DNA from 2 places in the Burkholderia sp. BCC1999 genome. Region 1 is predicted to be linked to the other one. Evidence: riboswitches for the same ligand, from Rfam matches in the RefSeq annotation. Region 1 holds a riboswitch; the other holds the start of a gene.
What was found. A riboswitch is a leader RNA that binds a small molecule or an ion and turns the genes downstream of it on or off. The one in region 1 is predicted to bind FMN.
Positions count from the first base shown of each region.

Region 1 (11,143 bases):
CCTCGTGTGCCTGAGCGAAGCGGCGCACGTAGTCGGGCTGGACGGCCGCGCCGCCCGGTACGTCGACCTCCGCGCCGGGTGTCGCGGTGATCATGCCGATGATGTCGACTGGCATGTCGGGATGTCCTCGTGTGACTCGATCGGGAATCGAGGGAATCGGGGGAATGGACGCACGGTCACTGCGCGGCGGCCGTCTTCTGCGCGGGCACGGCGAATGCGCCCGAATACGAGCGGTCGAGCAACTTCGACGTGTCGTACGCGGCCGGAATCACGCCGGCCTTGTGCAGAAAGTCGGCCGTGTTCTGCGCATCCTTCGCTGCCGTGTCGTCGACCGGGCCGACGCGCTGCTTCGCGTTGTTGAGCCAGCGGTACGCGACGTCCGGTTCGAGCTTCGCGCGCTTCGCCCACAGGTCCGCATACTCGCGCGGATGGCTGTCGACCCACTGACGCGCGGCCACCACGCGCCGCAGGAAATCGGTGATCTCGGCACGCTTGCCCGACGCGGCCGCCTCGTTCGCCGCGACGAAACTCAGCGCGGGCATCAGCCCCTGCGCGGTCGTCACGGGCCGCGCGCCCTGCCGCAACGCGAGCGTGCTGACGAACGGCTCCCACAGCGACACGGCGTCGACCGAGCCGTTCGCGAAGGCGTTGGTCGCATCGATCGGCATCAGGTACGCGTACTTGACCGAATCGGCGCGCAAGCCCGCATGTTCGAGCGCGCGCAGCACGAGTTGCTGGCTCCACGCGCCACGCCATACGGCGATGGTCTTGCCCTGCAGGTCGGCCACGGTGCGCACGGGCGAATTCTTCGGCACGAGGATCGCGACGCCGTCGAGGCTCTGCCGCGATACCGCGACGACCTTGACCGGCGCGCCGCGCGCGGCCAGCGTCAGCAGTGCGGAATCGCCGAGGAAGCCGACGTCGATCGCGTTGCCGTTCAGGCTTTCGGCAACGGGGGCGGCGGCCTGGAAGTGCTTCCACTCGATCGTGTAAGGCAGGTCCTTCAGCACGCCGGACGCCTCCATCGACGCCTGGATGTTGAAGTAATTCTGCTCACCGACGCGCAGCGTGACGGTGTCCTTGGCAAGGCCCGGCTGCGCGGCAAGCGCCAGCAAGAGCGCCGTGACGATTCGGCTCGACAACATGATCTCCCGGAAGGTTGGCCGGCTGCCGCGCGATGGCGGCGCCGCGTGGTCCGCCGTGCGCGACGGCCGGCGGACCGGATGGAACCGGTGAAGATACGTCGATCGGCTTCATGAGACAAACGCAATATTCTGCTTTGCAAAGATGCAAATATTTTATGAAGCGAGCGCAATCGACCGTGTTCGCCATCGGCCTGCGCCGCCTGCCGTTCGAATGATTCCTCGATAGATATTTCGCGCACGAAATAAATCACGAACTATATTTCGCATACGAAATAACTACCCGAGCGAGGACGGCCATGACCTCCCAACCCATCGAGTTTTCCGCCGCCGACGGCTACACGCTGCACGGCACGCTGTGGTCGCCGGACGCCGCGCCGCGCGCGCTGGTGCTGATCCATCCGGCAACGGCCGTGCCCGAGCGGCTGTACGCGGGCTTCGCGCGCTTCCTCACCGAACGCGGCTTCGCGGCGCTGACCTACAACTATCGCGGCATCGGCGCATCGCGGCCCTCCCGCCTGGCCGCGCTGAAGTCGCGCATGCGTGACTGGATGGAGCTCGACGTGGGCGCCGCGACCGCATGGGCACGGCAGGCGTACGACGGGCTGCCGCTGCTGGCGGTCGGCCACAGTGTCGGCGGGCATGCGATCGGGCTGTCCGCCGCCACGCCGCACCTGCGCGCGGCCGTGCTCGTCGCCGCGCATGCGGGCAGCACACGGCTGATCGCGCAGGCGGCCGAACGCCTGAAGGTTCGGTTGATTTTGCGTGTGCTCGGCCCGCTGATGTCCACGCTGCTCGGCTATGTACCCGGCAAGCGGCTCGGGCTCGGCGAGGATCTGCCGGCCGGCGTGTTCCGCGAATGGAGCCGCTGGACGACGTTGCCGCACTATTTCTTCGACGATCCGACGCTCGGCGCGGCCGAGCGCTTCTCGAAACAGCAACTGCCGATCCTCGCGCTCGGTTTCGACGACGATCCATGGGCGAACCCGGCTGCGATCGGGCTGCTGGTAAGCTATCTGACCCGCGCGAAGGTCGAACGCCGCCAGATCGATCCGCACGCGGCGGGCAGCGGCCCGGTCGGGCACATGGGCTTCTTTCGCAGCCGGCCCGGCACCGTGCTGTGGCCCGACGTGGCCGACTGGCTCGCGCAGGCGCTCGACACGCCGCGCAGCGCGAGCCGTCCCTCCCTTTCCATTGCAGCCGGGAACCCAGCTTGAGCGAAGACCGACGACTGTTTTTCATGTTGAACATCGGCCAGCGGCGCGTGCAGCGCTGGATCGACCGCAAGGCCGAAACCGAGACGCGCGCGAGCGCCGCGCAGGCTGGCGCGCTGTTCTGTCTCGCCAGGCAGGATGGCGCGCTGATCGGCGAAGTCGGCGCCGCGCTGCAGCTCGCGCCGTCCGCGATGACAGGGCTCGCCGACCGGATGGCAAAGGCCGGTCTCATCACGCGTCATGCCGATTCGGACGACGGCCGCGCAACACGGCTGTACCTGACCGACGAGGGCCACGCGGCGCTCAAGCGCGCACGCGTGCTGCTGCGCGAACTGAACGGCAAGCTGTGCGACGGGTTTTCCGACGACGAACTCGATGTCGTCGCGCGCTGGCTGCACGCGTTGCAGGACCGGTTTCCGGCGGAGCGCTGAGCGGCACGCTCCCCTGCGCAACCGGCTCGCGCCGGTATCAATCGAAAGCGATTGCGATTCGCGTTTTCGATTCGATTTTCATGTTGATGCAAAGCTGACCGCCACGCCGCCGCGCGACACCATTCATCGCGCGGCGGCAGGCACACCGCACGGCGTCAGGCAGCCTGCGCAATCGCGGCGACCACGGGTTCCGCTTTCAGCGCCGCGACCTTGCCGATCGTATCGACGCACGCATGCGCGAGCTCCGCGCCCTTCACGAGGAAGTGCTCGTGGAAGTACGCGACATGCTCGGCGCCGTGGAAATGATGCGGCGTCAGCACCGCCGACAGCACCACCACGCCGGTTTCGAGCTGCACCTGCATCAGGCCGGAAATCACCGCTTGCGCGACGAAGTCATGGCGATAGATCCCGCCGTCGACCACCAGGCCGGCGCACGCGATGGCCGCGTACTTACCGGTTTTCGCGAGCAATTTGGCATGCAGCGGAATCTCGAAAGCGCCTGCCACTTCGAAGAAGTCGCAATCCGCCTGGCTCAGGTTCGCGTTGGCGAGCCCGTCGACGAACGCGTTTCGGCACTGGTCGACGATCTCCTTGTGCCAGCACGACTGGACGAAAGCGATCCGCAGAGCAGCAGTTTGGGAGGGGGAAGCAAGTTGGGTCATCGATGGGTCCTGTGTGAGTTGAATGGGCGCACAGGGACAAGCCGCGTACCTTGCGTACGCAACGAACCCCGCTCTCTCTCATCCGGACTTTAACCGTCGGCCCCGGAATCGAACCGGGTCTGCTGACCTTGCCGTGCACATGCGTGCGGGCAAGCGCTCGCGGGCTACGCGCAATCGCGCGATTACCGCCGGTGGGGAATTTCACCCCGCCCTGAGAACGTTCGCGGCACATTGGCCGCGCCGGAAATCTATCACAGTCTCGTCGTGTCGGTTCTTCAACGGCTCCGCCCGCTTCATGCGCCTGGCGCGCTCCCCGGCCGTTTCCCGCGGTCGCCCCTCCGCTCCAACCGCCCTTTTCACCGATCCGACAGAAACCCGACGGGAACCTGCCAACCGGCTTGGAATTTGAAATGATATAACATATCATTTCACGTGCTCGTCCGCCTTACGCCGTTCCACTGTGGGTGGCCAAGCCTCGCCGAGCCATGTTCCATCGGGTCACTGCGCGTCAATGACGCAACAATATATCGTATCCAGCCGTGACCCGCATCGCTCGTTATCCGATCCGATTCCAACCGATTCACCGACCATGCGCGACCTCCCTCGTTTACCGCTTCGCCCACTCTCGTCACTTTCGCTGATGCTGTTCGCCGCCGTCGCCCACGCGCAAGCCGATACGCCCGCGTCGTCGAGCTCGGCACCGGCCAGCACGCCGCTGGCGCCGATCTTCGTGACCGCGAACCCGCTCGGCGACACCGAACTGATCGCGCCGACCGTGCAGCTCTCCGGCGATGCGCTGACGCGCCGCCAGGCCGATTCGCTCGGCGAAACGCTCAACGGGCTGCCCGGTGTATCGACCACGACCTACGGGCCGATGGTCGGCCGCCCGATCATCCGCGGGATGGATGGCGACCGGATCCGGCTGCTGCAGAACGGCGTCGCGGCCTATGACGCGTCGTCGCTGTCGTACGACCACGCGGTGCCGCAGGATCCGCTGTCGATCGAACGCGTCGAAATCGTGCGCGGCCCGGCCGCGCTGCTGTACGGCGGCAACGCGGTGGGCGGCGTCGTCAACACGATCGACAACCGGATTCCGCGCGAAGCGATCCAGGGCGTGACGGGTGCGCTCGACGCGCGCTACGGTGGCGCGAATTCCGTGCGAGCCGGTGCTGCGCAGGTCGAAGGCGGCAACGGCCGCTTCGCGTTCCACGTCGACGCGTTCGACCGCGAAACGAGCAAGCTGCGGATTCCCGGCTACGCGCGCAGCAGCCAGCAACGCGCGCTCGACGGCCCCGACACGCCGCAGCCGGAAGGCAACGTGCCGAACAGCGATGGCCGTGTGCACGGCGGCGCGGTCGGTGCCTCGTACACCTGGGCCGACGGCTTCGCGGGCCTGTCGTACAGCGGCTACGAATCGAACTACGGCTCGGTTGCCGAAAGCGACGTGCGGCTGCGGATGCGGCAGGAGCGCCTCGCGTTCGCATCCGAGGTGCGCAACCTGAGCGGGCCGTTCACGAAGCTGAAATTCGATTTCGCGTACACCGACTACCGCCACAAGGAAGTCGACAACGGCGAGACGGCGACCACCTTCCGCAATCGCGGCTACGAAGCGCGCATCGAGGCGCGGCACCGCAAGATCGGCCCGTTCGAAGGCGCGATCGGCGTGCAGTTCGGCCAGAACACGTTCTCCGCGCTCGGCGACGAAATGCTCGTGCCGTCCACCCGCACGAACAGCGTCGCGCTGTTCGGTCTCGAGGAATGGCAGGTCGTTCCCGCACTGAAGCTGAGCCTCGGCGGCCGCTTCGAGCACGTGAAGGTCGACCCCGATCCGGCCGGCGTCGAGAAATTCGCGGGCGCGCAGCCGCGCGACTTCAACGCGGGCAGCCTGTCCGCCGGCGCACTGTTTTCGCTTACGCCGGTATGGTCGGTCGCCGCGAACGTCGCGTACACCGAACGCGCGCCGACCTTCTACGAGCTGTATTCGAACGGCCCGCACGATGCGACCGGCCAGTTCCTGATCGGCAACCCGAACGCATCGAAGGAGAAAGCGGTGTCGACCGACCTGTCGCTGCGCTATGCGAGCGGCCCGAATCGCGGCAGCGTCGGCGTGTTCTACAACCGCTTCTCCAACTACCTGACCGAGTACAACACGGGCCGCGTCGTGGACGACGATGGCGACCCCGTCGCGCCCGGCACCGACGGCTCGCTGAACGAGGCGATCTATCGCGGCGTGCGCGCCGAGTTCTACGGTGTCGAGCTGGACGGCAAATGGCGCGCGTTCTCGCGGCGCGGGCACACGGTCGACCTCGAACTGACGGCCGACTACACGCATGCGCGCAACGTCGACACGGGCCAGCCGCTGCCGCGCATCGCGCCGCTGCGCGCAACGCTCGCGGCCGACTACGGCTACGGCCCGTTCGGCGCACGCGCACAGGTCACGCATGCCTGGTCGCAGCATCGCGTACCCGACAACGACTTCTCGACCGACGGCTACACGTCGCTCGGCGTGATGCTGACCTACAAGTTCCGCGTCGGCCCGACGCACTGGCTCGCCTACCTGCGCGGCGACAACCTGACGAACCAGGAGATCCGCTACTCGACGTCGGTCGTGCGCGGCTTCGCGCCCGAAGGCGGCCGCAGCGTGATGGCCGGGTTGCGCACCACGTTCTGACCCTTGTACGGCTCGCGGCGCCCGCCGCGGGCTTGTCCGGCACGCCGGCGTGGCGCGCCCGTTTCCGTTCATTCACCCATTGCGCCAATCGAACTGCGCAGGCCGAACATCCATTTCGGCACCCTTCCGGGATTCGCCGAAAACGAAATTCCGGCATTCACCGATAAATCGAAACAAAATCATCTGACGATTATTAGCAAAAAGACTTTTTTGCCTCATCAATAAAACCGGTTTCAAGTTTCACATATAAACCCTTGAATCACGGGCGACCTGCGGTTTTTTGATCAGGATCAAGAACGCCCACCTGACAACGCTTTCAGCGCTAAAAAAACGAATATCAGGGTTTGCGAAGGGTAAAGAATCATCCCGTATACCCGTTAATGCCGGCACGAGCCCGTATCTGGTCGAACAATAAATTCCATTTGCCAACCACTCGCGCAGAGGCACAACGTGAAAATCGCCAGAATGAGCATCAAAACAAAACTCCTAGGCGGCTTCGGCCTGCTCGCCGCGGTCGTCGTGATCGTGTCGGGCATGGCTCTCAAGGCACTGTCCGATACGAATGCCGAGTTTTCACGCTACATGAACGGCATCAACGCACGGGCGAACCTGTCCGCGCAAATCCGCACCGCAGTCGACCGCCGCGCGATCGCCGCGCGCAACCTCGTGCTCGTGACGAAACCGGCCGACGTCGAGGTCGAACTCGCCGAAGTGAATCAGGCGCACAAGGACGTGCAGGAACGTCTCGCGAAGCTCAAGGAGATGATGGCGAACGCGACCGACACCTCGGATCGCGCGCGCGAACTGGTGGGCGACATCGCGCGCATCGAAGGCAACTACGGGCCCGTCGCGCTGCGCATCGTCGGGCTCGCGCAGGCCGGCAAGAAGGACGAAGCGACCGCCGACATCGACGACAACTGCCGCCCGCTGCTCGCGCAGCTGGTGCGCGCGACGGACGCATACGCGACCTATACGCACGAACGCGAGCTCGCGATCGCGCAGCAATTCGCGGACCGCTACACGATGGAGCGCAACCTGCTGGCCGGCATCTGCCTGATCGCGGTCGCGGTCGCCGTCGCCGGCGGCCTGTGGCTGACGCGCAAGATCACGGTGCCGATCGGCTCGGCCGTGGACGTCGCGCGCACGGTGGCGAACGGCGATCTCGGCAGCCGCATCGAGGTCAGCGGCAACGACGAAACGCGCGACCTGCTCGAAGCGCTGCGGACGATGAACGAGCGGCTGATCGGCATCGTCGGACGTGTGCGCGATTCGTCGAACAGCATCGCGCATGCGGTGAGCGAAATCGCGTCGGGCAACCTCGATCTGAGCCAGCGCACCGAGGAACAGGCCGCGTCGCTGCAGGAAACCGCCGCGACGATGGAAGAATTCACGTCGACGGTGCGACTGAACGCGGAGAACGCGCAGCAGGCGAGCACGCTCGCAGCAAATGCGTCGGAGGTCGCGCAGCGCGGCAGTTCGGTGGTCGGCCGCGTGGTCGACACGATGACGGAAATCGGCCAAAGCTCCTCGAAGATCGCCGACATCACGGGCATCATCGAAGGCATCGCGTTCCAGACCAACATCCTCGCGCTGAACGCGGCCGTCGAAGCCGCACGCGCGGGCGAACAGGGCCGCGGCTTTGCGGTCGTCGCGAGCGAGGTGCGCAGTCTCGCGCAGCGCTCGTCGACGGCAGCGAAGGAAATCAAGGAACTGATCTCCGCGTCGGTGCAGACGATCCAGGACGGCTCGGCACTCGCGGGCGAAGCCGGCAAGACGATGTCCGACGTCACGCAGGCCGTCGCGCGCGTGACGGACATCATGGGCGAGATCGCGGCCGCATCGGCCGAGCAGAGCCGCGGCATCGACCAGGTGAACCTGACGGTCACGCAGATGGACGAGACGACGCAGCAGAACGCGGCACTCGTCGAGCAGGCTGCGGCCGCATCGAAGTCGCTCGAGGCGCAGGGTCGCGAGCTGTCCGAAACGGTAGCGGCATTCCGGATGCCGTCCGGTACGCACGCGACGTCGCCGGGTGTGCATGCGCACGAAGCCGGCACGCATCACTGGCAGCCGGCCGCCGTGTAACCGGCACGGCCAGGAGACGACGATGCGCACGCTGTTTCGCTTGCCTGCCTGCGTTGCGCATGCGCGCACCGCGCGATGCGCGGCCGCGCGTGGCACGCGATGCAGCTGCGTATCGTCGTCGTTCGGCACGCCCCGCATGCACGCGCGACGTCGCGCGTCGCCGATCCGCGCCGTGCATTCACGGCACGCGTACGTGTAGGTTCTCCTCACGCCATTGCGCACACTGCGTTTGCCCTGTCGCGCAAGTTTCGATCCCGCCCGTGTATCGCGCGATGCCATATCGACGTCGTGGAAATCCCGCTGCATTCGCACCCGCACCGCTCGCCGATACAGACTTTTAAAACGAACGAATGGCGAGTATGCTTAAAAAAGCACTCCCCGTTCGGACGGCGAATCGCATGCCCTGACTCCCGTCCGTTCGCATTGCGGCCCCATCGCAACGCGCACCGCGCGCCGATGGCGGCGTCTGCTTCTCGCGCCCTGGCCGCACGAACCTTCCCCCAACAATCGATAGGAGAGCTGGTGAGCCGACTCGTCGTCGTATCCAATCGCATCGCAGATCCCCGTAAAGCCGCGGCCGGTGGCCTCGCGGTCGCCGTGAAGGACAGCCTGCAGGAAACCGGCGGCGTATGGTTCGGCTGGAGCGGCAGGCTGCGCGGCGGCGACGATCAGCCCACGCATGGCGACGAGGTGCAGATCCAGAACGTCGGCGGCATCCAGCTTGCGACGATCGATCTCGATCCGCAGGATTACGACGCGTACTACCTCGGCTATTCGAACAACGTGCTGTGGCCGGTGTTTCACTACCGGCTCGATCTCGCGCAATTCGACCGGCGTTTTGCCGACGGCTACCGGCGCGTGAACCAGTTGTTCGCGCGCAAGCTGCGCACGCTGCTACGGCCCGACGACACCATCTGGGTCCACGACTACCAGCTGATTCCGCTCGCGGCCGAGCTGCGGGCGATGGGCTGCACGAATCCGATCGGCTTCTTCCTGCACATCCCGATGCCGCCGCCGCCGATCATGGCCGCGATCCCGGAACACGAATGGCTGATGCGCTCGCTGTTCGCATACGATCTCGTCGGCTTCCAGACCGAATCGGACCTGCTCCACTTCGAGCACTACGTCGAAGCGGAAGCCGGCGCCGCGCGGCTGCCGGACGGCCGCCTGCACGCGTTCGGCCGCACGCTTTCGGCCGGTGCGTTCCCGATCGGCATCAACGTCGACGAATTCGAGTCGCTCGCGCGCGACCGCGACGGCATCGACATGTTCGAACGGATGCGCGACGAATATTCGCGCCGCCAGCTGCTCGTCGGCGTCGACCGGCTCGACTACACGAAAGGCCTGCCGCAGCGCGTGCATGCGTTCCGCGAGCTGCTCGAACAGTATCCGGAGAACCGCGACCGCGCGACGCTGATCCAGATCGCCGCGCCGAGCCGCGAGGATCTCGGCGCATACGACGACCTGCGTCGCGAGATGGACAGCCTGTGCGGCGCGATCAACGGCGACTACGGCGAACTCGAATGGATGCCGATGCGCTACATCCACCGCACCGTTGCACGCAAGCGCCTGCCGGGCCTCTATCGCGCGAGCCGCGTCGCGCTCGTCACGCCGCTGCGCGACGGGATGAACCTCGTCGCAAAGGAATTCCTCGCCGCGCAGGACGCAGCCGATCCGGGCGTACTCGTGCTGTCGCGTTTCGCGGGCGCGGCCGAACAATTGAAGTCGGCGCTGCTCGTCAATCCGTACGACACGCAAGGTACCGCGCAAGCAATCCAGCGCGCGCTCGCGATGCCGCTCGAAGAGCGCCGCCAGCGTCACTCGGCACTGATGGCGATCGTGCGCAAGACCGACGTGCACTGGTGGCGCACGCGCTTTCTCAACGCACTTGCCGAAGCGGCCGAAGTCGCGGCCGCGGCCGAGTCGTGACGCGCTGACGCAGCGTCACGCATCCGTTGCCGCGAATTCCAGCGGCGCGCCGTTCACAACCCACACGTCGACCGAAACCGGAATGCCCGCGCCCTTCGCCGAGCGGTGGCGGTTCGTCGATGGGCACCGGCGACAGTGTCGAGCCGGCAAACGTCACTTCGAAGCAGAAGCGCGCCTGCTGCGCGACATCCATCGAAGCGTGCGCGTCGCTCACGGCGACTCCGTGGCAGGACAGAGGAAAAGAAAGCACACCGCGTCGACACGTCGACGTACGCCGGCCACTGGTTGGCGCGGCGCGTTCAGCGATCGGATTCACGCGGCCGCCCGTACGCGATGAAATCGCGCTCGACCGCGGACGCCTGTTCCGTTTCGATCGCCCCGCCACGCGCGCCCGATTCGTCGCCGGGCGCAGCCGATGTGGCGGACGACGGTTCGACGCGCCCGTCGATCAATGCCTGCAGCGCGTCGCGTTCAAGCACCTCGCATTGCAGCAGCCGTTGCGCGATGCGCTCGAGCGCATCGCGGCGCTCGCCGAGCGTCGCGGCGACCCGCGCATGCGCATCCGCGAGCAGCGTACGCACTTCGTCGTCGATCACCCGTGCCGTGTGCTCGCTGCAGCGGCCGTCGCCCGGATGCCATGCGCCGGGGGTGCCCTGGCGTGCATCGCCGTCGTCGAACGTCGCGAGCCCGATCTTTTCGCTCATCCCATACTGCATGACCATGTGGCGCGCCATCGCGGTCGCGCGTTCGAGATCGTTCTGCGCGCCGGTCGATACATCGCCGAACACGAGCTCTTCCGCGACGCGCCCGCCGAGCAGCGCATCGATCCGGTCGAGCAGTTCGCTCCTGCGCAGCACGTAGCGATCCTCGGTCGGCACCTGTTGCGTATAGCCGAGCGCCGCGACGCCGCGCGGAATGATCGACACCTTCTTCACCGGGTCGCAATGCGCACGGCTTTCCGCGACGAGCGCATGACCGGCTTCGTGATACGCGATGGTCAGCTTCTCCT
Region 1 covers NZ_CAJPHP010000002.1:309,958-321,100, reverse strand. Annotated here, with positions in the region: partial or broken gene U5809_RS04360 (LLM class flavin-dependent oxidoreductase) at 1-115, opposite strand, end outside; gene U5809_RS04355 (ABC transporter substrate-binding protein) at 177-1,145, opposite strand; gene U5809_RS04350 (serine aminopeptidase domain-containing protein) at 1,442-2,359, shown strand; gene U5809_RS04345 (MarR family winged helix-turn-helix transcriptional regulator) at 2,356-2,787, shown strand; gene U5809_RS04340 (6,7-dimethyl-8-ribityllumazine synthase) at 2,943-3,449, opposite strand; FMN riboswitch at 3,516-3,672, opposite strand; gene U5809_RS04335 (TonB-dependent receptor) at 4,090-6,120, shown strand; gene U5809_RS04330 (methyl-accepting chemotaxis protein) at 6,586-8,205, shown strand; gene otsA (alpha,alpha-trehalose-phosphate synthase (UDP-forming)) at 8,728-10,134, shown strand; gene ftsH (ATP-dependent zinc metalloprotease FtsH) at 10,434-11,143, opposite strand, start outside.

Region 2 (11,143 bases), on a different contig from region 1:
GCAGCGCGACCAGCGTGACGGTTTCATCGGCGGGAACCTCGTTCGAATGCGCACACGGCGCGGGAGCGCGTGACGGCCAGCCGGGCGTCGGGCCGCGTCACCGGCATCGCGCGAGCAGCCCTTCCAGTGCGCGATCGGGGATGCCGCTCGCGCGCAGCGCGTCGACCGTGCGGCTCACGTAGTCGAGCGTCGTGCCGTAGCGGCCGGTCGCGCAGCTGAACACTTCCTTCACGATCGGGTCGGACAGCTTGCCCGTATAGGTCGGGACGTCGCGGCGCATCACGAAGGCGAGCGCGTTCACGCGTTCGCCGTTCTCGAGCGAGCACGGCAGCCAGGCGGGCCGGTACGAGCCCATGGGCATCTCGCGCTTCCACAGTGTCTCGAGGTGCGGCTGCGCGGTCGGGCCCGACAGCCGGAATGCGATGCCCGAGCACGAGCCGCCGCGATCGAGCGCGAGTACGAGGCCCGGGCGTTCGGGCGTGCCGCGGTTCACGCGCGACCACAGGTACAGCCCGCGGTGGTAGCCGTGCACCTTGCCGCGTACGGCGGCGACGGTCGGCAGACCGGGGTTCCAGATCAGCGAGCCATAACCGAACAGCCAGAGATCCTGCCGGCCGTCCCAGTCGCGCATCGTGTGCGCGAGCGAGGCCGCGAGTTCGTCTTCCGTCAGCAGCCGCCCGTCGCCGATCGCGGGCGGGTAGGCGGACGGGAGCATCGCGGCGTTGCGCATCGTACTGAAGGCTTACTGGTATGGGTTCGGGAAGCCCAGCTTCGCGAGGATGTCGACTTCGAGCGCTTCCATTTCGGCCGCGTCTTCGTCGCTCGTCTCGTGGTCGTAGCCCTGCGCGTGCAGCGCGCCGTGCACCAGCAGGTGCGCGTAGTGGGCCGTGAGCGGCTTGCCCTGCTCATGCGCTTCCTTCTCGACGACCGGGCAGCACAGCACGAGGTCGCCGATCACGGTGCCGTCGGGCGCCGCGTCGTACGCGAAGGTCAGCACGTTGGTCGGGTAGTCCTTGTGGCGGTAGCCGGCGTTCAGCGTGCGGCCTTCGTCTTCGCCGACGAAGCGCACGGTGAGCTGCGCGCTCGCGAACAGCGCAGGCTCGATCCATTCGGCGATCAGCTTGCGCTTGGGCAGCGTCTTGCGCATCTCGCTCGTGATCTCGTCGCCGTACTGCACGGACAGGTCGAGTTCCAGTGCGCGCGGTTCGTCGTCGAGATCGTCTTCGCGCGGCGCGAGCTCGGCGCCCACGTGCAGCGTCACGCTGTCGTAGTGCTCGGGCTGCAGCGCGAGCTTCGCGCGCATCGCCGGATCGTTGTGCTGCGCGACGATCGCGACGGCCGCGTCGCCCGAACTGCCCGACAGGTCGAACATCAGGCTGCGACCGTCCGGGAAGTCGATCCGCAGCCCTTGTGCGTTGACGGTGCGGGCCTTGCCCTTCGCGTCGAACAGCGAAAGACGGGGGGATTCGGGCGCGGCGGACTGGGCGCGACCGGACTTGCGGGAGCGGGAGGATTTCATGACGCGTACGGCGATTGGGACGCGTTGAGGATACACCAAACAGCCGATCCCACCCGCATTCGAACGGGCGAAAAAAAGCCCGGCGCGCCGTGTGGCGGGCCGGGCCGGCAGGCCGGGGCAGCGCCGCGCGGGCGCCGCCCGTCAGCCGTCCTGGTGCTGCGCGTGGAACTCGTCGTACGCCTCGACGATGCGCGCGACGAGCGGGTGGCGCACGACGTCCGCGCTCGTGAAGCGCGTGAGTGCGATGCCACGCACGCCGCCGAGCACCTGCTGCGCTTCGACGAGGCCGCTCTTGTGGCCGCGCGGCAGGTCGACCTGGCTCGTGTCGCCGGTCACGACGGCCTTCGAGCCGAAGCCGATCCGCGTGAGGAACATCTTCATCTGCTCGGGCGTCGTGTTCTGCGCCTCGTCGAGGATGATGAACGCGTGGTTCAGCGTGCGGCCGCGCATGTACGCGAGCGGTGCGATCTCGATCATCTGGCGCTCGAACATCTTCGCGGTCTTGTCGAAGCCGAGCAGGTCGTACAGCGCGTCGTACAGCGGGCGCAGGTACGGGTCGACCTTCTGCGCGAGATCGCCCGGCAGGAAGCCGAGCCGTTCGCCGGCTTCGACGGCCGGGCGCGTCAGCACGATCCGCTTGACCTGGTCGCGCTCGAGCGCGTCGACCGCGCAGGCGACTGCGAGGTAGGTCTTGCCGGTACCGGCCGGCCCGATGCCGAACGTCACGTCGTGCGACAGGATCTGCTTCAGGTACTCGCGCTGCGCGGGCGTACGGCCGCGCAGGTCGGCGCGCCGCGTGTACAGCTTCGGCGCGGGTTCTTCGTCCGGCTCGCTGGCGTCGAGCTGCACGACGGGCTCGTCGAACGGATGATCGGGGTCGCCGCGGAAGCGCACGTCGAGCGTGTCCTGGCGGCCGTTGCCGGTCGTGTGGCGCACCTCGACCAGCGCGAGCTGGATGTCGTCGACCGACAGCGGATCGCGCGCCCGGTTGTAGAAATTTTCGAGCGCGGCGAGCGCGAGCTTGGCGCCGCGCCCGCGGATCGTGATCCGGTGGCCGCGCCGCGCGAGCGTGACGTCGAGCGCCTGTTCGATCTGCCGCAGGTTCTCGTCGAGCGGGCCGCAGAGATTGGCGAGGCGCGCGTTGTCTTCGCGCGGGGCAGTGAATTCCAGTGCTTGGACGGTCTTCAAAGTAGCGTCGGGCTCCTGTTGAGCGTCAATTAGTGGGTGGCCGCGCTCGCGTCGTCGCTGACGAGCACGAGCTCGCCGCGCAGCGAATGCGGGTACGCATGGTTGATCTTCACGTCGATCATCTGGCCGATCAGGCGCGGGTGCGACGCGAGCGGCGCCGGGAAATTCACGACCCGGTTGTTCTCGGTGCGGCCCGCGAGTTCGTTCGGATCCTTGCGCGACGGGCCCTCGACGAGGATCCGCTCGACCTTCCCGACCATCGACTGGCTGATGCGCGCGACGTTCTCCTCGATGGTCGCCTGCAGATGTTGCAGGCGTTTGAGCTTCACTTCACGCGGCGTGTCGTCGTGCAGGTTCGCGGCCGGCGTGCCGGGGCGCGGGCTGTAGATGAACGAGAAGCTCGTGTCGTAGCTCATGTCGTGCACCAGCGCCATCATCTTGTCGAAATCGTCCTCGGTCTCGCCGGGGAAGCCGACGATCATGTCGGTCGACAGCGACAGGTCGGGGCGGATCGCGCGCAGCTTGCGGATCACCGACTTGTATTCGAGCACCGTGTAGCCGCGCTTCATCGCCATCAGGATGCGGTCGGAGCCGTGCTGGACAGGCAGGTGCAGGTGGCTCACGAGCTTCGGCACCTTGGCGTAGGTGTCGATCAGGCGCTGCGTGAATTCCTTCGGGTGCGACGTCGTATAGCGGATCCGCTCGATGCCGGGGATATCGGCGACGTATTCGATCAGCGTCGCGAAATCGGCGATTTCCGACGAGCCGGCCGCCAGCGCGCCGCGGTACGCGTTCACGTTCTGGCCGAGCAGCGTGACTTCGCGCACGCCCTGGTCGGCGAGGCCGGCCACTTCGGTCAGCACGTCGTCGAGCGGGCGCGACACTTCATCGCCGCGCGTGTACGGCACCACGCAGTAGCTGCAGTACTTCGAGCAGCCTTCCATGATCGACACGAACGCGCTCGGCCCCTCGACGCGCGCGGGCGGCAGGTGGTCGAACTTTTCGATTTCGGGAAACGAGATGTCGACCTGCGCGCGGCCGCTCTCGCGGCGCGCGTCGATCATCTGCGGCAGGCGGTGCAGGGTTTGCGGGCCGAACACGAGGTCGACGTACGGGGCGCGCGACACGATCGATGCGCCTTCCTGGCTCGCGACGCAGCCGCCGACGCCGATCAGCAGGCCGGGCTTCGCTTCCTTCAGCTCGCGCACGCGGCCGAGATCGGAGAACACCTTCTCCTGCGCCTTTTCACGCACCGAGCACGTGTTGAACAGGATGATGTCCGCGTCTTCCGGCGTGTCGGTCTTTTCGAGGCCTTCGGAGGCATTGAGCACGTCCACCATCTTGTCCGAGTCGTACTCGTTCATCTGGCAGCCGAAGGTCTTTACGTAAACTTTCTTGGTCATGGGGATTCGCCGTTCGCAGTGGTTGACCTGGGGGCGTCGTCAAGGGTGAATCGGGACGGCCGTGCGCTGCACGCGAAACGCGCGCATCGAGCAGGAAAAGCCGTCGGGAAAGCCCTCCATTATAGCTTTTCGCGCTGCCCTGGGCCCGCGTCGGGTTGCGGCCTCGCGACGTCGATCGGCGGGTTCCGACCCTTGAGCGACGACGCGCCAGCCGTCAGCGGCACGCGTTCAGCAGGTCGTCGTGCGCGGCTTCCTCGCGCGCGAAGTGCTCGGCGAGAAAATCGAGCAGCACGCGCACGCGCGGCGCCATGTAGCGCTTGCCGGGATAGATCGCGTGCAGCGGCGCGCTCTGGTGCCGCCAGTCGGGCAGCAGGACCTTGAGCCGTCCGGCGCGGATGTCGTCGGCGACATCCCAGATCGAGTTCAGCACGATGCCGTTGCCGCGCAGCGCCCACTCGCGGGCGAGGCCGCCGTCGTTGGTCTCGAACGCGGTGGCGAGCGGCACCGTGCAGGTCTGCGTGTCGTCGCCGCGCGTGAAGCGCCACGTATTCATCGGCCCGGACGCCACCGTGATCACGTTGCACTGAAAGCGGGCCAGATCGTGCGGATCGCGCGGCATGCCGTGGCGCTTGACGAACGACGGCGCCGCGCACGGCACGCGCCGGTCCGCGGCGAGCCGGCGGGCGATCAGCGCGCCGTCGGGCGGCGCGGCGAAACGGATCGCGAGGTCGATCTCGTCCTGCCACAGGTTCACCGTCGAGTCGGACGCCGTCAGCGAGAAGGTCACGTCCGGGTAGCGTGCGGTGAATTCGTCGAGCCAGTCGAGCAGCCGGCGGCGGCCGAAATCGGACGTCGCCGACAGCCGCACCCGGCCGCCGACGACGTTGCGGCCGGCCTGCAGCAGCGCGTTTGCGTCGTCGAGCGCCTGCAACGCCTGCCGGCAGCCGTTCAGGTACAGGCGGCCCTCGTCGGTGAGCCGCAACTGCCGGGTCGAACGGTCGAACAGCCGGGTAGCGACCGCCGCCTCGAGCTTGGCGAGGCGCGCGCTCGCGGCGGCCGGCGTGAGATTCAGCTTGCGCCCGGCGGCGGACAGGCTGCCCAGTTCGGCCGCCTCGACGAACAGCCGGATATCGCCCAGTCGATCCATGCGATTTTCCAGAAATATTTGAAAATGGTTCAAACGCCACGCCAATTATCAAATATCGGCATCTTCGGGACAATGCGCACATCCTGCCTTTTGTGCGGTGCGGCACCAATCGGGCGTCGCGTCCGCCGCCTTCCGGAGAACGTCATGCCCATCCCGTTACTGGCGCTCGCGATCAGCGCCTTCGCCATCGGCACCACCGAGTTCATCATCATGGGCCTGCTGCCCGAGGTCGCGCACGACCTCGCCGTGTCGCTGCCGTCGGCCGGCCTGCTCGTGACCGGCTATGCGCTCGGCGTCGCGGCCGGCGCGCCGCTGCTCGCGGTGCTGACGAGCCGCATGCCGCGCAAGGCCGCGCTGCAGTTGCTGATGGCGATCTTCATCGTCGGCAACGTGCTGTGCGCGACCGCGTCAGGCTACGCGATGCTGATGGTCGCGCGCGTCGTCACGTCGTTCGCGCACGGGTCGTTCTTCGGGATCGGCGCGGTGGTCGCCGCGTCGCTCGTGCCGGCCGACAAGCGCGCGAGCGCGATCGCGCTGATGTTCACGGGGCTCACGCTGTCGAACGTGCTCGGCGTGCCGTTCGGCACGTTCGTCGGTCAGCTGCTCGGCTGGCGCGCGTCGTTCTGGATCGTTGCCGCGCTCGGCGTGCTGGCGCTCGGCGGCGTGGCCGCGCTGGTGCCGAACCGTCACGACAGCGGGCCGGTCGGCCTCGGCCACGAGGTGCGCGTGCTGAAGGAGCCGCAGGTGTGGCTCGCACTGCTGATGACGGTGCTCGGTTTCGGCGGCGTGTTCGTCGTGTTCACGTACATCGCGCCGATTCTGGAAACCGTGTCGGGCTACTCGCCGCGCGCGGTCGCGCTGATCCTCGTGCTGTTCGGCGCCGGGCTGACGATCGGCAACACGCTCGGCGGCAAGCTTGCCGACCGTGCGCTGATGCCGTCGCTGATCGCGATCCTCGTCGCGCTGATGGCCGTGATGGCCGTGTTCGCGAAGACGAGCCACCTGCCGGTCGCGGCCGCCGTCACCGTATTCGTCTGGGGGATCGCCGCGTTCGCGACAGTGCCGCCGCTGCAGGCGCGCGTGGTCGAGAAGGCCGCGAGCGCGCCGCATCTCGCATCGACGTTGAACATCGGCGCGTTCAACGTCGGCAACGCGGGCGGCGCGTGGCTCGGCGGCCTTGCGCTGGAGCACGGCTTCGCGCTCGACGCGCTGCCGTGGGTCGCCGTCGCGGTGACGTTCGCGGCGCTCGTCGTCACGTGGTTCGCGATGCGGCTCGACGCGCGCGGCCCGGCACGCGGCGCGGCGCCGGCGGCGCAGTGAGCGACGCGATAGCGGCAGGAAAAGGTTCGCGAGAAACGCATTCCTCCGCGATGCTGATAACGGTGTGAAGATAACTTCGTTTGCCCGTGCAAGGCCGGGTGATAGCGTCTCGATACGCGCCATGGCTGGCGCAACGCGATTCCGATCCCGGCTTACCCCATACGCAGGGCCGCGCAGCGGCCCGGAGGCAATGCTATGTCTTCATCCCTGGCGCTCGTGCGCGACGTGTCTTCCTTCGAGTCCGGCAACGCTGCCGACCTGCGCGCGTCCGCGTCGCTCGACGTCCTCGAGCAGGTCGTCGGCGTGAACCTCGCGCGCTTGCGCGCCGAGCGGCAACTGTCGCTCGATGCGCTCGCGCGGCTGTCCGGCGTGTCGCGCGCGATGCTCGCGCAGATCGAATCGGCGCGCAGCGTGCCGTCGATCAAAGTGCTCTGCAAGATCGCCGCGGCGCTGAAGGTGTCGGTCGCCGCGTTCCTGCGCCGCCATGCGGTGAACGGCTTCGAGCACCTGGCGGCCGAACGCGCGTCGCGCGTCGTCAGCTCGAACGGCCGTTTCTCGGCCCGCGCGCTGTATCCGGAAGGCGAGCCGGCCGCGGCCGAGTTCCACGAATTGCGGATCGCGCCGCTGCATACGGAGCCCGGCGCGCGCCGCGCGCCCGGCACGACGGTCAACCTCGTCGTCAGCGAGGGCACGCTCGAAGTCAGCGTGCATGACCGCCGCCAGTTGCTGGCGACCGGCGACGCGATCGTGTTCGATGCCGATCAGCCGTACAGCCTGCGTAACCCGGGCGACAGCGAAGCGCGCGCGTTCCGCGTGACGGTGAGCCCCGAGGTGCCGCCGCGGTGGCTCGTGCCCGACGCGGCGCACGCGGCTCACTGACCGCACGGCTGGAGCGGAACGGTCGCTTTCCCGCCGTCTCGCGGGAGCGCGGAAGCGTGGCCGGGTGGTCGGCCGTTCGGACGATGCCGTTAGACGGAGTCGTCAGTAAGGTTTTAGGTGTGGTGCGCTGCGCGTCGCGCGCAGCTGTTGTATGCTTGGCCCGCCGTTGATGGGGTACCCCCGTCCGGCAATCAGTGCGTCTTCAGGGCGGGGTGAAATTCCCCACCGGCGGTAGGCTGGCGTAAGCCGGCGAGCCCGCGAGCGCCCGCGCATCCGCGCGGGGTCAGCAGATCTGGTCGAATGCCAGAGCCGACGGTCATAGTCCGGATGAGAGAAGATGTGCAGATAGTCATGTCCGTCAGGGCTGCTTCGCGATGCGTGCGAAGCGGGTTGTCGTTCTGTCTGTTTGCAATGCCCTGGAACGTTTTTCGCCCAAATCGTATTTGCGAGGAGCGTTTCACATGTCCTTGATGTCCCTTTCGTCGGCACCGGCCGACGCCTTTGCCGATCTCCCGTTGCTGGATTCCGAACCGGTGCCGCCGCGCATCGCCGCTGCGCTCGACGCCATGCGCGCAGGCCGTGCGGTCGTGCTGCAGGATGACCACGACCGCGAGAACGAAGCCGACCTGATCGTTGCCGCCGAGCGCATCACGCCCGAGACGATGGCGCTGCTGATCCGCGAGTGCAGCGGCATCGTGTGCCTGTGCCTGACGGACGACACGGTGCGCGCGCTTGAACTGCCGCCGATGGTGCAGACCAACGAAAGCCGCAACGGCACCGCGTTCACGGTGTCGATCGAAGCGCGCGAAGGCGTGCATACCGGCGTGTCGGCGGCCGACCGCGTGACGACGATCCGCGCGGCGATCGCGGAAGGCGCGAAGCCGCACGACATCGTGCGACCCGGCCACGTGTTTCCGTTGCGTGCGCAACCGGGTGGCGTGCTCGCGCGCCGCGGCCACACCGAAGGCACGGTCGACCTGTCGATTCTCGCGGGCCTGAAGCCGGCCGGCGTGCTGTGCGAGCTGATGAATCCGGACGGCACGATGACGCGCGGCGACGACGTCGAACGTTTCGCGCAACGGCACGGGCTGCCGATGCTGACGATCGCGGAACTCGTCGAGTTCCGCGAGGCGCTGGCGGTCGCGCGCGAGCGCTGCTGCGAACCGGCCTGAGCGGCGGGAAAACGGGTGCGTTAGCGCACCCGTCGCAGGCCGGCGTGACCTGACCCGGCCTGGATGACAATCAGGACTGCACGTCGCCGAATTCGCCTCGCATGCCGGCTTCGACGAGCGACGGCAGTTCGTCCATCTTGCGCATGATCCGCGTGATGCCCATCGCGCGCAGCGCGTCCGCGTAGTTGTCGGGGATGTGGCTCGCGCCGACGAACGCGATCGTCTTCATCCCGGCCGCGCGCGCGGCATTCAGCCCCGATACGCTGTCCTCGACGACGATGCAGCGCTCCGGCGCCACACCGAGCGTGTGCGCCGCATGCAGGTAGACGTCGGGGTAGGGCTTCGGCCGCGCCACCTGCTCGGAACTGAATACGCGCTCGCCGAAGATCTCGGTGAGCGACGCACGCTTCAGCGAATTGCGCACGCGCACGAGCCGGCTGTTCGACACCACGGCCGCCGGCAGCGTGACCTTCAGCAGCGCGTCGCGCACGCCGGAGATCGGCGCGAGCGATTGCGCGAGCGCGACCTCGATGTTGTGCTCGATGGTCTCGATGAAGTTCGCGGGCATTTCGATCCCGAAGCGGGATTCGATTCCGGTGAGGAAGCGCGACGTCTGCTGGCCGAATGCCGACTTGGCAGCGGCTTCGAAATCGAGGTTCGGGAACGTGGCGGACAGCGTTTCAAGCAGTACGCGGTCGGCAATGACTTCGCTGTCGACGAGCACGCCGTCGCAGTCGCAGATGAGGTGATCGAGCATGATGGTGACAAAGCAGACAATCGGCGACGCCGATCAATTCGTCATCATACGTGCTTTCACGCGCGCGCCGCGCGCCGTTTCGGCAAATTTGCCCGATCCGGCCGTAGCGTTGCCGCGCTTCATGCAGGCGTGCTGCGGATTGCGTGACGGCGGCGGCCTGTTTGCCCGGGCCGTCGCCGCTTGTCGCGTTACAGCTCGATCACGCGCCCCGTTTTCCACGATGTCATCGCGGCCTCGGCAAGTTCGAGCGCGGCGAGCCCGTCGTCGATCGTCGTCCTGACCGGCGTGCCGTCGCGCAGCGCGTCGACGAAGTGCGCGAGCTCGGCCGCGTACGCATGCCGGTAGCGTTCGAGGAAGAACGGCTCCGGCACGTCCGTCGCGATACCTCCGGCGAGCCACGCGCTTACCTCGGTCGGCCGCACGTTGCCGGCTTGCAGCATCCCGTTGCTGCCGAGCAGCTCGAAGCGCTGGTCGTAGCCGTAGGCCGCGCGTCGCGACGTGTTGATCTGGCACAGCAGCCCGCGCCGCGTGCGGATCGTCACGGCGGTCGAATCGATGTCGCCTGCTGCGCGCACGGCCGGGTCGGTCAGGCAACTGCCGGTTGCGTGCAGCGTCTGCGCTTCGTCGCCGAGAATCCAGCGGAACATGTCGAAGTCGTGGATCAGCATGTCCTTGAAAATGCCGCCCGAGCTGCGGAGGTAGTCGACCGGCGGCGCGCCGGGGTCGCGGCTCGTGACGACCAGCATTTCCGGTGCACCGATCTCGCCGCGCTCGACACGTGCCTTCAGCGCGGCGAACGTCGGATCGAAGCGGCGCTGGAAGCCGATCATGCAGGTCACGCCGGTGCGCCGCACGACGTCCGCGCATGCGCGCGAGCGCTCGATGCTCAGGTCGACCGGCTTCTCGCAGAACACGGCCTTGCCCGCGTTCGCGGCCGCGACGATGAGGTCTGCGTGCGTGTCGGTGCTCGACGCGATCACGACCGCCTGTACCGACGCATCGCCGAGCGCGCGTTCGATGTCGGCAACCTGCGCGCCGTGCGCGTGGGCGAGCGCGTCGGCCGACGGCGCATGGCGGTCGATCACGTACCTGAGCTTCGCGCCCGGATGGCGCGCGAGATTCGCCGCGTGGATCTTGCCGATCCTGCCCGCGCCGAACAACGCGAATTCGATCATTCCGTTCTCCTGTTGATTGGGTTTTGCCGGCACGCGGCGTGTGTCGGCCGCGTGCGGTGGTGACGTATCAGCGATCCGCCAGTTGGCCGCGCACGTAGTCGATGCTCGCCCGCAGCCGGTCTTCGATGTCGTCCGCCTCGGCGATCTCGCTCGCAAACGGTTCGAACGAGAACGCGCCGCGGTAGCCGCGCGCAAGCAGTTCGCGCAGTTGCCGGATGTTGCCGAGCCGGTCGGCGCCGCCGACCAGCACGCGGTGGCCGTCGCGCATCCGGTCGACCGGCAGGCCGGTTTCCTCGACGCCGGAGATATGCACGAGGCCCGTCAGGTTCGGGAAGAAGATGTCCTCGCCTGACAGGTGATGGTGGAACGTGTCGTGCACGAGCCGGAAGACCTGTTCGCCCGCCGCGTCGTAGAGGGCTTTCACCGCGTCCGACTTGCGGCGCAGCGCGCATTCCTCGAAGCCGAGCGGCTCGATGAAGCCGAGCAGGTTGCGCGCTTCGAGGATCGGCTTCAGCGCCTTCAATGCCTTCACGAGATCCGCATGGCGCTCGCCCGCGCCGCGCGTATCGTTGCGGCTGTTGGT
Region 2 covers NZ_CAJPHP010000016.1:84,917-96,059, forward strand. Annotated here, with positions in the region: gene U5809_RS23115 (hypothetical protein) at 1-27, opposite strand, end outside; gene U5809_RS23120 (gamma-glutamylcyclotransferase) at 98-730, opposite strand; gene ybeY (rRNA maturation RNase YbeY) at 743-1,519, opposite strand; gene U5809_RS23130 (PhoH family protein) at 1,661-2,707, opposite strand; gene miaB (tRNA (N6-isopentenyl adenosine(37)-C2)-methylthiotransferase MiaB) at 2,737-4,110, opposite strand; gene U5809_RS23140 (LysR family transcriptional regulator) at 4,325-5,257, opposite strand; gene U5809_RS23145 (MFS transporter) at 5,402-6,577, shown strand; gene U5809_RS23150 (helix-turn-helix domain-containing protein) at 6,773-7,456, shown strand; FMN riboswitch at 7,651-7,799, shown strand; gene ribB (3,4-dihydroxy-2-butanone-4-phosphate synthase) at 7,918-8,628, shown strand; gene U5809_RS23160 (HAD family hydrolase) at 8,699-9,385, opposite strand; gene iolG (inositol 2-dehydrogenase) at 9,574-10,560, opposite strand; gene U5809_RS23170 (TIM barrel protein) at 10,628-11,143, opposite strand, start outside.
Region 2: it holds a riboswitch for FMN, as region 1 does, so the genes downstream of both, ribB (3,4-dihydroxy-2-butanone-4-phosphate synthase) here and U5809_RS04340 (6,7-dimethyl-8-ribityllumazine synthase) in region 1, are expected to answer to the same signal.